4 regions of the Halomonas sp. AOP30-A1-24 genome follow, and region 4 is predicted to be linked to each of the others. Evidence: predicted binding sites of a transcription regulator. Region 4 holds the regulator's gene; each other region holds the start of a gene.
What was found. The regulator sigma-54, encoded in region 4, starts transcription at its own class of promoters, with help from an activator protein. The targets are predictions, from matches to a motif close to TGGCACNNNNNTTGCTNT.

Region 1 (3,186 bases), on a different contig from region 4:
GGAAGTTAAAGCCGCGCAGTTCCGGAACATCCCAAGTGATCGGTACGCCGGTGGCGACCGTAATCAGCAGTGGCAGACCCAGAATCAGTACCAGCGATATCCACCCGGCAGGGATCCGTTTACCGGTTGCCTCTTGGCGGCGCTTGTTCCACACACACAGTGCAATACTGGCGATAATCGCGACGATAAAGGTCGCTGGGATCATCCCAAAGCCTGACTCAAAAAGCGGCTCAGGCAGATACAGACCGCGCACGTTAAGAAAAACAACCTCGCCAAACGAGAGGCTGTCCCTTGCACTGGGTAGCGTGCGCAGCACGGCGAAGTACCAGAAAAAAATCTGTAGCAGTAACGGGATATTGCGGAAAGTTTCGATATAGGCGGTGGCCAGGCGTGCCAGTAGCCAGTTGGGCGACAGGCGAGCAATGCCGACAATAAAGCCAATCAGCGTCGCGGCCACCACACCCAAGGCGCCGACCAATAGCGTATTGAGCAAGCCCACCAAAAAGGTGCGGCCGTAGGTATCCTGAGAGGAGTAGTCGATCAGGCTTTGTACGATACCAAAGCCTGCGGTGTTATTTAAAAAGCCAAAACCGGTGGTGATACCCCGGGCGGATAGGTTGTCCTGAGTATTGCCGACGATATACAGCAAAAATACGACAACGGCTGCCGTTAAAAGCAGCTGAAAAACAAGTGCGCGTTTGGCACGGTCTCGCCAAAACGGTGGCTTGTGGCCAGCGGGGCGAGTGTTGGGTCTTACGGACATGGGTGGCGTCTCCGCTACACGGAAGGTCAATCAAATGGCCCGTCGGCACTCATCTGCTAAGCGCGACGGGCCGGGTCAAGCGAGATGCTTAGCGAATCGGCGGAGCGTACTGGAAACCACCCTGGTTCCATAGCGCGTTGGCACCGCGTTCAATCTCAAGCGGTGAGTCCATGCCAACGTTGCGCTCAAAGCTTTCGGCATAGTTACCGACCTGGCTAATAATGTTGTAAGCCCAGTCAGCGTCAAGCCCCATGCCTTCACCGTAGTTACCGTCCTGGCCAAGCAGGCGGGCGATGTCGGGGTTTTCGGAGCTGGTCATTTCCTCTACGTTTTCACTGGTCACGCCGTACTCTTCAGCATTGAGCATGGCAAACAGTGACCATTTCACGATGTTGAACCAGGTGTCATCGCCCTGGCGAACTACCGGGCCCAGCGGCTCCTTGGAAATGATATCGGGCAGAATGACGGCGCCATCCGGATCATCTAACTGAATGCGCAGCGCCGCCAACTGAGAAGTATCCGAGGTTAGAACGTCACAGCGGCCAGCCTGGAAGCCGCCCACGGTCTGCTCTGAGGTATCAAACACGATAGGATCAAATTCCATATCGTTGGCGCGGAAGTAATCGGCCACGTTAAGTTCGGTGGTGGTGCCCGTTTGGATACAGATCGCCGCACCGTCCAGCTCATCAGCACCGCCGATGCCCAGGTCACGGCTAACCATAAAGCCGATACCGTCATAGAAGTTGACGCCTGCGAAGTTCAGACCCAGCGTGGTATCGCGGGTGGTGGTCCAGGTCGTGTTACGAGAAAGCAAATCGACTTCGCCAGACTGCAGCGCAGTGAAACGCTCAACGGCATTGAGAGAGATGTAATTGACGGCATCTGCATCACCCAGCACGGCAGCGGCGACCGCACGGCAAACATCGACATCCAGCCCTTGCCAGTTGCCATCACCATCGGGTGCCGAAAAGCCTGGCAAACCGTCGCTGACGCCACACTGCACGGCTCCACGTTCAATGGTTTCTTCAAGTGTTGCTGCGTTAGCGTTAGTGGCGCCTGTCAGTGTGATGGCGCCTGCAGAGGCCAGTAATACCCAGTGTTTCTTGTTCAACATGGTAATTCCCTTCCTCAATTAATATTGTTATGCATGCGAAGGCATGACATATAAAGCTAGCAAGGAAGATGCCAATGTGGGTACAACGCCAAATTCAGCGCTTTTCAACGCAAAATGATTCTGCTTCTACGAAAGTTTAGGTGCAAAAAAATAGAAACGGTTGCCGCATGCGCTGTTTTGGTGCGACAACCGATGGTTGATGGCAGAGTGCTGACCGGTAAGCCCTAGCGAATGGGCGGGGCGTACTGAATGCCGCCATCGCGCCACAGAGCATTTAAACCACGGGTAATATTGAAGTTAGAGTCCACGCCCACGTTGCGATCATACATTTCGGCGTAGTTGCCCACCTGTTTGACGATTTGGTAAGCCCAGTCGTCATTAAGTCCCATGCCTTCACCAAAACTGCCGTCCTGGCCCAGCAGGCGGGCAATATCTGGATTATCGGAATCCGCGTGTTCATCAATATTGGTGCTTGAGACACCCAGTTCTTCAGCGTTGAGCATGGCAAACAGCGACCATTTTACGATATTGAACCACTGGTCATCGCCCTGGCGTACGGCGGGGCCAAGCGGTTCCTTGGAAATAATCTCGGGCAGCACTACCGCCATGTCGGGGTTGGCAAGCTGCATGCGTTGGGCATACAACTGAGAAGCATCGGAGCTTAAGACGTCGCAGCGCCCGGCTTCAAAACCGGCAATCGACTGTTCGGGAGAATCAAACACCACTGCGTCATAGTGCATGTCGTTAACACGGAAATAGTCTGAAAGGTTCAGCTCGCTGGTCGTGCCTGACTGCGTGCACACCGCCGCGCCGTCCAGGTCTTCGGCACTTTGCACGCCCAGGTCGCTTGCGACCATGAATGCTTGGCCATCGTAATAGCTCACCCCGGTAAAGTGCATACCTTGGGTGGTATCGCGGCTAGAGCTCCAGGTCGTCGTGCGGGAGAGCAGATCCACTTCGCCGGATTGCAGGGCGGTAAAACGCTCCACCGAATCGAGCGGTACGAAATCAACCTTGCTGGCATCGCCTAATGCCGCCGCGGCAATCGCGCGGCAGACATCGGTATCCAGGCCGCGATACGTATCGTTATCGTCCAGTGAGGAGAAGCCGGGCTGGGCGGCGTTCACCCCGCAGCGTACGCTATCGCGGGATTGAACGGTTTCTAATGTGGTGCCCAAGGCAACCGTCGGGACCAGGGCGCACGCGCCAATGCTTATCCATTTAAGGGTTTTCATTGTTGGTTCCTTAACGTGGTGACACAAAAAAGGCCGAGCAGTGCCCGGCCTCATCGCTTGCTGGCGTGCTATTC
Region 2 (3,186 bases), on a different contig from region 4:
CGCTGCCATCGCCACACAGCGTGTTGGCTAACACATCTACTTGGCGCCAGATTGGCTCGACCAGGCCGTAGGTGTGCTGCTCGAACTGGCAGCACTCACCCAATGCGTGAATACGCGGGTCTGAGGTGGTGAGCGTGTCATCAACCATGATGGCGCGCTGCGTTGCCAGGCCTGCCAGATGGCCCAGTTCTGCGTTAGGTGTAATACCGGTTGCCACGATGACGCTCTGAGCAGGCAGACGCTGGCCATCCCCGAGTACAACAGCGGCTAAGTTGCCTGCGCCATCGTCTTCAAAATGGCGGATGCGCGCATTGGTTAAGATGGTCAAGCCACGCAGGGTAAGCGTCGTTTCAAGCAGCCCAGCGGCCATGCTATCCAGCTGACGATTCATCAATCGCTCGCTGCGCTGTAGAACGCTGACGCTGGCACCCCGCTTGCGAAGCCCTTCGGCGGCCTCCAGGCCCAACAAACCGCCGCCGACCACGACACACTCGCCGCCCTGTAGGGCAAGCGTTGCGAGCGTGTCGGCATCTTGCAGGGTACGAAACCCATACACGCCGTTAAGGCCAATGCCGGGAACCTCGGGCAGCTTTGGGCGTGAGCCGGTGGCAATCACCAAGCGGTCATAGGCCAGCGTGCGGCAGGTAGTGACAACACGCTGCTCTTCGCGGTTGATCTCCAGCACGCATTCATTCAGGTGCAGGGTGATACCCTGTTTGGCGTACCACTGCACATCCCGCAAGGCGAGGGCGCTAGGCGGCATTTCATCGGCGAGCAGTGGCGATAGCAGTATCCGGTTATAGGCGGGAGATGCCTCTGCACCAATCACCGTTATCTGCTGGGGTCGATGAGACAATTTAACGACGGCCTCTAGCAGTCGATGGCTCGCCATACCGTTGCCGATAACGACTAAGTGATCATCAGACGAGCACCGAGAGATAGCGATCATAGGTTGCTCCTTACAGTTTAGCGCTTGGCTACAAATGCCTATCCACAAATACTCGGCAGCGCTGAAGAAAAGCCAATAAAAAAAGCCCCTGAGTCAGCGTCCCGGGCAAATGGATTGCCAGGAAGGCCGTATCAGGGGCTTCGTTGCCCGGTAGCTGAGGCCAAACCCGTTAGCTGGGTTTCGCACAGAGCAGCCACCGTTGGCTGCCCGCTAAGCTTAAATTTATCTAATCAGTACAGGGCAATTAATCAGCCAAATATCGTTAATTATTTATTTTTTTATTGCTTATCAATAGCCTGTTTTAAGTAGGCAGGTTGACGATAACGCCTTTTTATCCGCCTAAGCGCAGACTGCGCACGCTATTGGTGCGCTAAGCGGTAAGAATGCACCGTGAGTAGTCAGCGTTAGCAAAAAACCTGCCTACAAGATAAGTCGAAAGATATTTTCTTGGTTACTAACCTTCTGTTTAATTTGGTGTTTTTGTTTTAATGGGTTGGTTGGCGTAGGCCTTGCTATTACCTTGGCAACAAGCAACAAAGCACAGACGGGTTTATCGGCACAATAAAATGCAGCCATTGAATTTGACGGGCAAATAACAACGCTAACGCCATCAGATGACAGGCCATTAATAAGTATGTCCAATCCCAGCAGTGCGACATTTGGCACCGGTGCAGGTGTCCCTGAGACAACGGCGTCCAGGCAGGCTTCTTTTGAGGCTAGCTTGGGCGCTTTTTGCTTTTAAGCGGGAGGAAATCAGTATGTCCCAGGCCACACGCTCGGCTTGTAAAGCAAACACAACGTGCCCTTATTGCGGTGTCGGCTGCGGCGTAATCGCCACTGTGGCTAGCGGCACAATCAGCGCCGTTGAAGGCGACCGCGACCACCCCGCCAACTTTGGTCGGCTATGTGTGAAAGGCTCGGCACTTCACGAAACCCTCGGCCACCATGACCGGCTCACCACGCCCTGGGTCGATGGCCAAGCGGTTGACTGGAATGTGGCGTTAACCACCTTGGCAGAGCGGTTGCAAACGACTCGCGCAACTTACGGCGCTGAGTCAGTCGGTGCCTATCTTTCAGGCCAGCTATTGACCGAAGATTACTATGTGGCCAATAAGCTATTTAAAGGCTTTTTAGGCACGCCGCACCTGGATACCAACTCGCGACTCTGCATGGCCTCTGCCGTGGCGGCGTATAAACGCTCGTTGGGCGCGGATGCCGTTCCCTGCAACTATGAAGATATTGAAGAGGCCGAGCTGGTGGTGCTGGTGGGCTCGAATCTGGCCTGGAATCATCCGGTGCTTTACCAGCGCTTAAAGGCCGCCAAAACGCGCAACCCGTTGATGCGCGTGGTGGTCATCGACCCGCGCGTGACCGACAGCTGCGAGATTGCCGACCTGTACCTGGGCATCGCACCCGGCAGCGATGCAGTGCTGTTTAACGGCCTGCTGGCCTGGATGGCTGAGAATAACAAGCTGGATCAGCTCTATCTGGATCGCCATACACAAGGTTTCGACGAAGCGCTGCTGGCCGCGAGCCAGCATGATATTAATGACGTGGCGGCGATATGTGATATCGACCCTGAGCGGTTGGAGACCTTTTACTACTGGTTTGCCAGCCAACTCCATGTCGTGACGCTCTACTCCCAGGGCGTCAATCAATCCACAAGCGGTACTGATAAGTGCAATGCGATCATTAACTGCCATCTGGCGGGCGGCAAAATCGGTTTGCCCGGGGCGGGGCCTTTCTCGATCACCGGCCAACCCAATGCCATGGGCGGACGCGAAGTGGGTGGGCTTGCCAACCAGCTGGCCGCGCATATGGATTATCACACCCCTGGCGCCCTTGGCCGAATCACCCGCTTTTGGGCGACGGAAACGTTAATGCCCGAACTGCCCCAGGCGCCTGGCTATAAGGCGATCGAGCTTTTTGACGCGGTTGAGCGGGGCGAAATAAAGGCGCTTTGGATAATGGCCACCAACCCAGCGGTCAGCTTGCCGGATGCCGCCCGCGTGCGGCGTGCGCTTGAAAAGTGCTCACTGGTAATTGTGTCTGAGTGCGCAAGCCATACCGACCTGCTGGCCTACGCCGATATCATTCTGCCCGCGACGGGGTGGTCTGAAAAAGACGGCACGGTGACCAATTCCGAGCGGCGTATTTCACGCCAGCGTGGCTTGCTACCCGCGCCTGGCCAAGCGCGTCACGACTGGTGGATTATGTGCGAAGCCGCCAAGCGGTTA
Region 3 (3,186 bases), on a different contig from region 4:
AACAGTTACCGAGCCCCCTGCCAAGGCAATGGATAATGCAAGTTGACGATAGTAAAAGCGGTGTGGGCACATAAACATGACAATAAGTCTCTACTGTTTGTAATAATGAGAATTATTGCTTTTTAAGGGCCTGTTGAGCTATGCCATATGCTAAATCAGCTATGCGTAACGCCAGCGTTGGTGGCGCGCATCTTATGCTCTGGCCTTGCCGATTACTTCTGTGGGCGCGATACCGAAGAGGCGCTTAAAGGCTGTCGTAAAATTGGTGGCATGACGGTAGCCGCAAGTATGTGCTGTCTGTTGAACGCTATAGCCTTTTTCCAGATAGCTATAGGCTTGTTGAAGCCGACACTGGCGTAGATGATCAAAAATTGAGCAACCGTAAAGTGCGCTAAATTTCTGCCGCAAGCTGCTGGGGCTCATCGCTGCGCGACGAGCCAGGTCGCTTAGGCAGTAATCGGTCATTGGGTTATTACTTAGCTCTGTATGCAATTGAGCAAGCTGTTCACGTTCACGGGCCTTCATGCCTCGTGCCGATTGAGGCTCCCTGGCAGGCGGCGTGGGTAAGCCGTGCCCAAGAAGCTGTAGGGCAAGCCCTTGCCAAACTAATGAATGCCGCCAGTGATCCAGTGGCGTCTCGCAGGTCGCGCTTAGTTGAGCAAAAAGTGTGGAAGGTGGCGCCCAGGCATGCAGCTGTGGTGCTTGCGCGCTAGGCAACGCGTTAGGAATCGTGGCCAGTACCGCAATATTGAGAGTACGCAGCTGTGGCTGCGCCGGCTGTTCAACAATCAGCGGTGCCTGGGGGGTAAAGTGAACGCAGAACCCCTGCCCCGCGCCGATGGTTAGCCGCTTCTGGCCTTGGGTAATGTCAATCCAGCCCTCTATAACAACGCTTAGAAACCAGGGTATCGTCTGTGTGGAACGTGAGGCGTAGCGTTGGCGTACTTCAAGGTCGGAGAGGGTGAGATGCAGCGCAGAAGAAAGCGGCAAATCACTCACGCTGCCTTGGGCAATCGGGTCGTCAATTCCCTTACCGGCATACAGGTAATCAATACCGAACGTTTGGCCCAGTTGGCTAAGTGTCGATGGCGTTAACGACGTAAAGGTTGGCATCAATAGGGGCCCTGCGGCTTGGTAATCCAGTGATCAACCCAGCGAGAAAACGCCGCCCAAAAGAGCGACGCTTGAAAAGAGGAGCGGTTCGTGGGTTATCCAGAGAACGCGTAAATCATCGTGATCCTACCATCAGTAGATTAAAACGCAATGATAGGTGTTCTCATTTTGGTGGCGGCAGGCGTTACCAGCACTGTGCTTACGTATCGCTTTTCTTATCGTCGTTCAGTGTGCTGCTGGCAGCCGGTTTTGGGGCAGCGGGCGCATCCGTATCGGCGTTGGGCTGAGCGCTTTCAGTGGCCTTAGTGGCGACTGGTAGGTGCTTCTCAGGCTGACTCGCTTCCATCGTAGCTTCCAACTGCGCTACTTGCCTCTCCAGGGCTTCTACCCGCGAACGCGTGCGCTGTAGAACGTCCATCAGGATATCGAAGTCTTCCCGCGATACGAGCTCCAGCCGATCAAAGGCACCACGAACCACCTGTTGAACGCCTTTCTGAATATCTTCCGGCGCTTGTGACGCATTTTGTAAGCGGTCGCCAATCTGTTGTGCCAAACGGCTAATACGATCCTGGGGCGTCATGGTTCTCTCCTTAAATAATGATGCTTTAAAAGTGGGCACTATTTTAAGGATACGCAACCCGCCGCCAGTACGCATGTATTGCGTATGGCATTGGTGCATTTATTCGTTTATCTCGTTGCCCAGTCATGGTGCGCCAACCGTTCGCGTCGGTTCTTTTTTGGTGCAATCGGTTGCGCCCTACGCCTTTCGCGATCTTAGGGTGTGCGTAAAAGCGCCTTATGTTTTGTTAAGTCACTAAAAATTAATAAGAAATTAGCTAATGGCACGGTATGCGCATTAGTAGAGCATCGCCATTTTCAGCGGCAATGCCGCTAGCTATCTAGCAGGACTTATCCAGCAGGAGAGATATGGGATGAAACTCATCACCGCCATCATTAAGCCATTCAAACTTGACGATGTCCGCGAAGCACTGGCCGACAACGGCGTGCAGGGCATTACCGTGACAGAGGTAAAAGGTTTTGGGCGTCAGAAAGGGCATACCGAGCTCTACCGGGGTGCTGAGTACGTGGTCGATTTTCTGCCCAAGGTAAAAGTAGAAGTAGCGGTTGACGATGCGCGCCTGGAAAGCGTGATGGATGCCATTTGTAATGCCGCTAACAGTGGAAAAATCGGCGATGGCAAAGTATTCGTCACGCCGCTCGACGATGTTATCCGAATTCGTACCGGTGAACGCGGCGTTGATGCCGTTTAAACAGGGGCTTACCGGGCTACTTCGTAGTTCAACGGGGAACTAACAAATGAACGAACTGGCTGATCTGAGCTACGCGCTCGACACGTTTTACTTCTTGATGTGCGGTGTATTGGTCATGTGGATGGCCGCAGGCTTCTCCATGCTTGAAGCAGGCATGGTGCGCGCTAAAAACACCGCTGAAATTCTGACGAAAAACATCGCGCTGTTTGCGATTGCCTGCACCATGTATCTGCTGGTGGGGTATCACCTCATGTACTCCAGCGGCGAAGGCGGCTTCTTGCCAAGCCTGGGCTTTCTGCTGGGTACTGAGAACAGCGTCGATTCAGTGCTGGCGGGTGGCGAAGATGCGCCGTACTACTCCATGCGCGCTGATTACTTCTTCCAGGTTGTCTTTGTGGCTACTGCCATGTCGATTGTTTCCGGAGCGGTCGCTGAGCGCATGAAACTATGGGCCTTTTTGGCCTTCGCTGTGGTCATGACCGCCTTTATCTATCCGGTTTCTGGCTACTGGACCTGGGGTGGCGGATGGCTGAGCAGCGTGGGTTACTCGGATTATGCCGGTTCGGGTATTGTTCACATGGCAGGCGCTGCCGCTGCTCTGGCAGGCGTGCTGATTCTGGGGCCGCGTAAAGGCAAGTACGGTAAAGATGGCGCTATCCATGCCATTCCCGGTGCCAACATGCCGTTGGCAACGCTGGGGACGTTCATTTTGTGGATGGGTTGGTTCGGTTTCAACGGTGGCTCTGAGCTAAAAGTCTCGGATATCGAGTCGGCCAACAATGTCGCCCAGGTGTTTGCCAAT
Region 4 (3,186 bases):
GTAAAGTACGCGCTCCGGGGGGAGGATGGTTTCCAACGTCATTGAATTAACGCACGCCAGCGCCTTGGGCGCGAGCTTGTGCTTTTTCCTTGTGCTTAACGAGTTGACGATCAATTTTGTCTGCTAAGGCGTCAATAGCGGCATACATATCGACATCTTCGGCGTCGGCATGTAAGTCGGCGCCTGCCGCATGAAGGGTGCACGCGGCATGTTGGCGCTCCTTCTCAATAGATAAGGTGACTTGTACCGTGGTGATGTGGTCGTAATGACGTTCGATGCGTTCAAGTTTTTCATTAACGTAGTCACGCAAGGCGTCAGTCAGTTCTACATGATGACCCGTGATATTTACTTGCATTGACGTGCTCCTTATCCATCGGACTGAATTTCGATTGTAACCCTTTTTACGGTGTTGCAAAGCCCCTGTCGCGAGTTTTGCCATTTCTCTTGTAACGACTAACGCAAACGACGACGTTCACTTGATGAGGGAATGCCCAGCGACTCACGATATTTCGCCACCGTACGGCGTGCCACTGTGATGCCGCCATCTCCCAGTAATGTCACCAAACGACTGTCCGAAAGAGGTTTGCCGGGAGGCTCATCTTGAATCAACTTTTTAAGCCGGGCGCGAATCGCGGTGCTTGAGTGGCTGTCTGCGCCATCTTGCCCGCTAATTTGGCTTGAGAAAAAGTACTTAAGTTCGAAGACACCCCGTGGGGTATGGATATATTTTTGTGTGGTGACCCGAGAAATGGTTGATTCGTGCATCTCAACCGCCTCGGCAATATCGGCAAGAATCAACGGCTTCATCGCTTCTTCACCGTGCTCTAAAAAACCGATTTGGCGAGTGATAATCTCGCGCCCTACGCGTAGAAGCGTGTCGTTGCGGCTGGACAAGCTTTTGATTAGCCAGCGCGCTTCTTGCAAGTGCTCTTTTAAAAACTGGTTATCCTGACTCTTGTCTGCACGCTTGATTAAACTGGCGTAGTCGGGCTGGATACGCAGCCGAGGCAGGGCTTCAGGGTTTAGCTCCAGGTGCCAGCCTTCATGATCATGACGTACGACCAGGTCGGGCGTGATATAGCTATCGTCGGTGACGCCATAAGCGCTGCCTGGGCGTGGGTCCAGGCTTCGGATCAGACCGATCACATCGTCTAGCTGCTCATCGTCCAGGCTTAGGCGGCGCTTTAATAGGCGCATGTCATTTTTGCCCAGCGCTTCAAGAAACTGGCGAACCAATCGGCGCGCGGGAACCAGTAGGGGCGTGTCGTCGGGGAGCGTTGCAAGCTGAAGCATCAAACATTCGCGCAAGTCACGGGCGAAGACGCCCGTTGGCTCGAACTGCTGTAAGCGCATCAGAGTGGTTTCCAACTCTCGCTGGCTGAGACCTTCGATGCTCTGAGCACGTAACCCATCGCGGATATCGTTGAGCGGCTGCGTCAGGTAGCCATTGGCGTCCAGTGCATCAATCAGACTTTCGGCGATTAGCTGCTCACGAGCCGTAAAGTCGGTCATCGCCAGCTGCCAAAGGAGATGTCCATGCAGGCTTTGTCCCGCGGCCTGGCGTTCAAAATCGGGGCCTTCGCTGCTGCCAGAGCTACCCATGTCCTGGTAAGTGTCAGACCAGTCGCTATCGACAGACAGTTCCTCGGGAATGCTTTCTGACCACTCCTCGTCAGGTGTTTCGACGGTCGCCTGCTCGCCGAACTCGTCTTCCTGCTCCAGCATTGGGTTGGCATCCAGTGCCTGCTGAATTTCCTGACGTAGATCCAATGTCGATAGCTGTAGCAGTGCAATCGCTTGCTGCAGCTGAGGTGTCATGGTCAGCTGCGTACCGATACGCAATTGGAGAGAAGCTTTCATGACCATCTGAGAACCACTCGTTAATCGGAAAGCTTCACCCTAGTGCGAGTCATGTTGTTGTGCAAGTGCAATAAGCATGCCACTGATAAAATTTTTACTGCAGATCACTGTTTAGCGGTGAAATTAAATTCATAAGCGAAAATCAGCACCCAGGTAAACTTCCCTCACTTTTTGGTTATCAAGGATAGTCTGAGGGCTGCCGCCAGCAATAATGTGGCCGTCACCGACAATATAGGCGATATCGCAAATATCCAGTGTTTCTCGGACGTTATGATCAGTAATTAGCACGCCAATGTGGCGCTGTTTTAAGGCGCGAATAATGCTCTTGATTTCACCAACCGAGATGGGATCGACACCTGCAAATGGCTCGTCCAGCAAGATAAACGCGGGCTCTGTGGCCAAGGAGCGGGCAATTTCGACGCGCCGCCGCTCGCCGCCGGAAAGGCTCATGCCCAGGTTGTCACGGATGTGGGTAATATGAAAGTCGTCAAGCAGGGCCTCAAGCCGCTGCTCTCGTCCTGCCCTGTCCAGATCTTTGCGGGTTTCCAGAATCGCCATAATATTATCCGCAACCGATAGCTTGCGAAAAATAGACGCTTCCTGGGGTAGATAGCCAATGCCGGCCATCGCGCGTTCGTGCATGGGAACGCGGGTTAAGTCTTGCTCGTCGATACGCACCCTACCCGCATCAGACTTCACCAGGCCCACAATCATATAAAACGATGTGGTTTTACCCGCGCCGTTAGGGCCAAGCAGGCCTACCACGCTGCCTTGAGCAATCTCCAGGCTAATGTCTTTAACCACGCGGCGGCGCTTATAGCTTTTTGCCAAGTGATTGGCGTAAAGGGTTTTTATGGGTGGTGCTTCCGCAATAGACATGGTTGACTCCTATTGCGCTGGCTGAAGCGTCATACGAATACGCTGCGGCTCGCTACCGTTTACATCGGAGCGTGCCTGCACCACTTCGCGGTCAATGAAGTACTCCAGGCGGCCACCGGTAAACTGATCACCCGCTTGGGTCAGTTCGGCCTGGTCAATAAGCTCTACACGCCGCTCTGCTACGTGATAAACCACGCGGCGTGCCCATCCTTCCATCGGCGCGTCCTGATCATCGAGTTGATTGCGTAGGTAGGCGCGCTCTCCGGTGGCAATAGCGCGAGAAAGCTCACCCGCGTCGTTACGGATAATTTCAACGCGATCACCACGTAGCTGCATACTGCCTTGGCGAATATTGACATCGCCTGAATAAACGGCAGTGCCTGCACGCTGATCAAGGTCTAGCTGGTCGGCTTCTACTTCAATGGGGGCTTGGCTTGTCTGGGCCGC

Region 1: the regulator sigma-54 is predicted to act here: its motif matches at 1,934-1,951, upstream of ACT3TJ_RS05240 (amino acid ABC transporter substrate-binding protein).
Region 2: the regulator sigma-54 is predicted to act here: its motif matches at 1,448-1,465, upstream of ACT3TJ_RS07715 (nitrate reductase).
Region 3: the regulator sigma-54 is predicted to act here: its motif matches at 1,954-1,971, upstream of ACT3TJ_RS05330 (P-II family nitrogen regulator).

What each region holds. Positions count from the first base shown of each region.
Region 1 covers NZ_JBQSXL010000006.1:117,578-120,763, reverse strand. Annotated here, with positions in the region: gene ACT3TJ_RS05245 (amino acid ABC transporter permease) at 1-763, opposite strand, end outside; gene ACT3TJ_RS05240 (amino acid ABC transporter substrate-binding protein) at 852-1,877, opposite strand; gene ACT3TJ_RS05235 (amino acid ABC transporter substrate-binding protein) at 2,102-3,112, opposite strand.
Region 2 covers NZ_JBQSXL010000010.1:61,664-64,849, reverse strand. Annotated here, with positions in the region: gene ACT3TJ_RS07720 (NAD(P)/FAD-dependent oxidoreductase) at 1-949, opposite strand, end outside; gene ACT3TJ_RS07715 (nitrate reductase) at 1,708-3,186, shown strand, end outside.
Region 3 covers NZ_JBQSXL010000006.1:139,713-142,898, reverse strand. Annotated here, with positions in the region: gene ACT3TJ_RS05345 (TonB-dependent siderophore receptor) at 1-78, opposite strand, end outside; gene ACT3TJ_RS05340 (helix-turn-helix transcriptional regulator) at 193-1,113, opposite strand; gene ACT3TJ_RS05335 (accessory factor UbiK family protein) at 1,313-1,693, opposite strand; gene ACT3TJ_RS05330 (P-II family nitrogen regulator) at 2,046-2,384, shown strand; gene ACT3TJ_RS05325 (ammonium transporter) at 2,431-3,186, shown strand, end outside.
Region 4 covers NZ_JBQSXL010000002.1:120,217-123,402, reverse strand. Annotated here, with positions in the region: gene ACT3TJ_RS01795 (PTS sugar transporter subunit IIA) at 1-42, opposite strand, end outside; gene hpf (ribosome hibernation-promoting factor, HPF/YfiA family) at 47-355, opposite strand; gene ACT3TJ_RS01785 (RNA polymerase factor sigma-54) at 454-1,866, opposite strand; gene lptB (LPS export ABC transporter ATP-binding protein) at 1,990-2,739, opposite strand; gene lptA (lipopolysaccharide transport periplasmic protein LptA) at 2,749-3,186, opposite strand, start outside.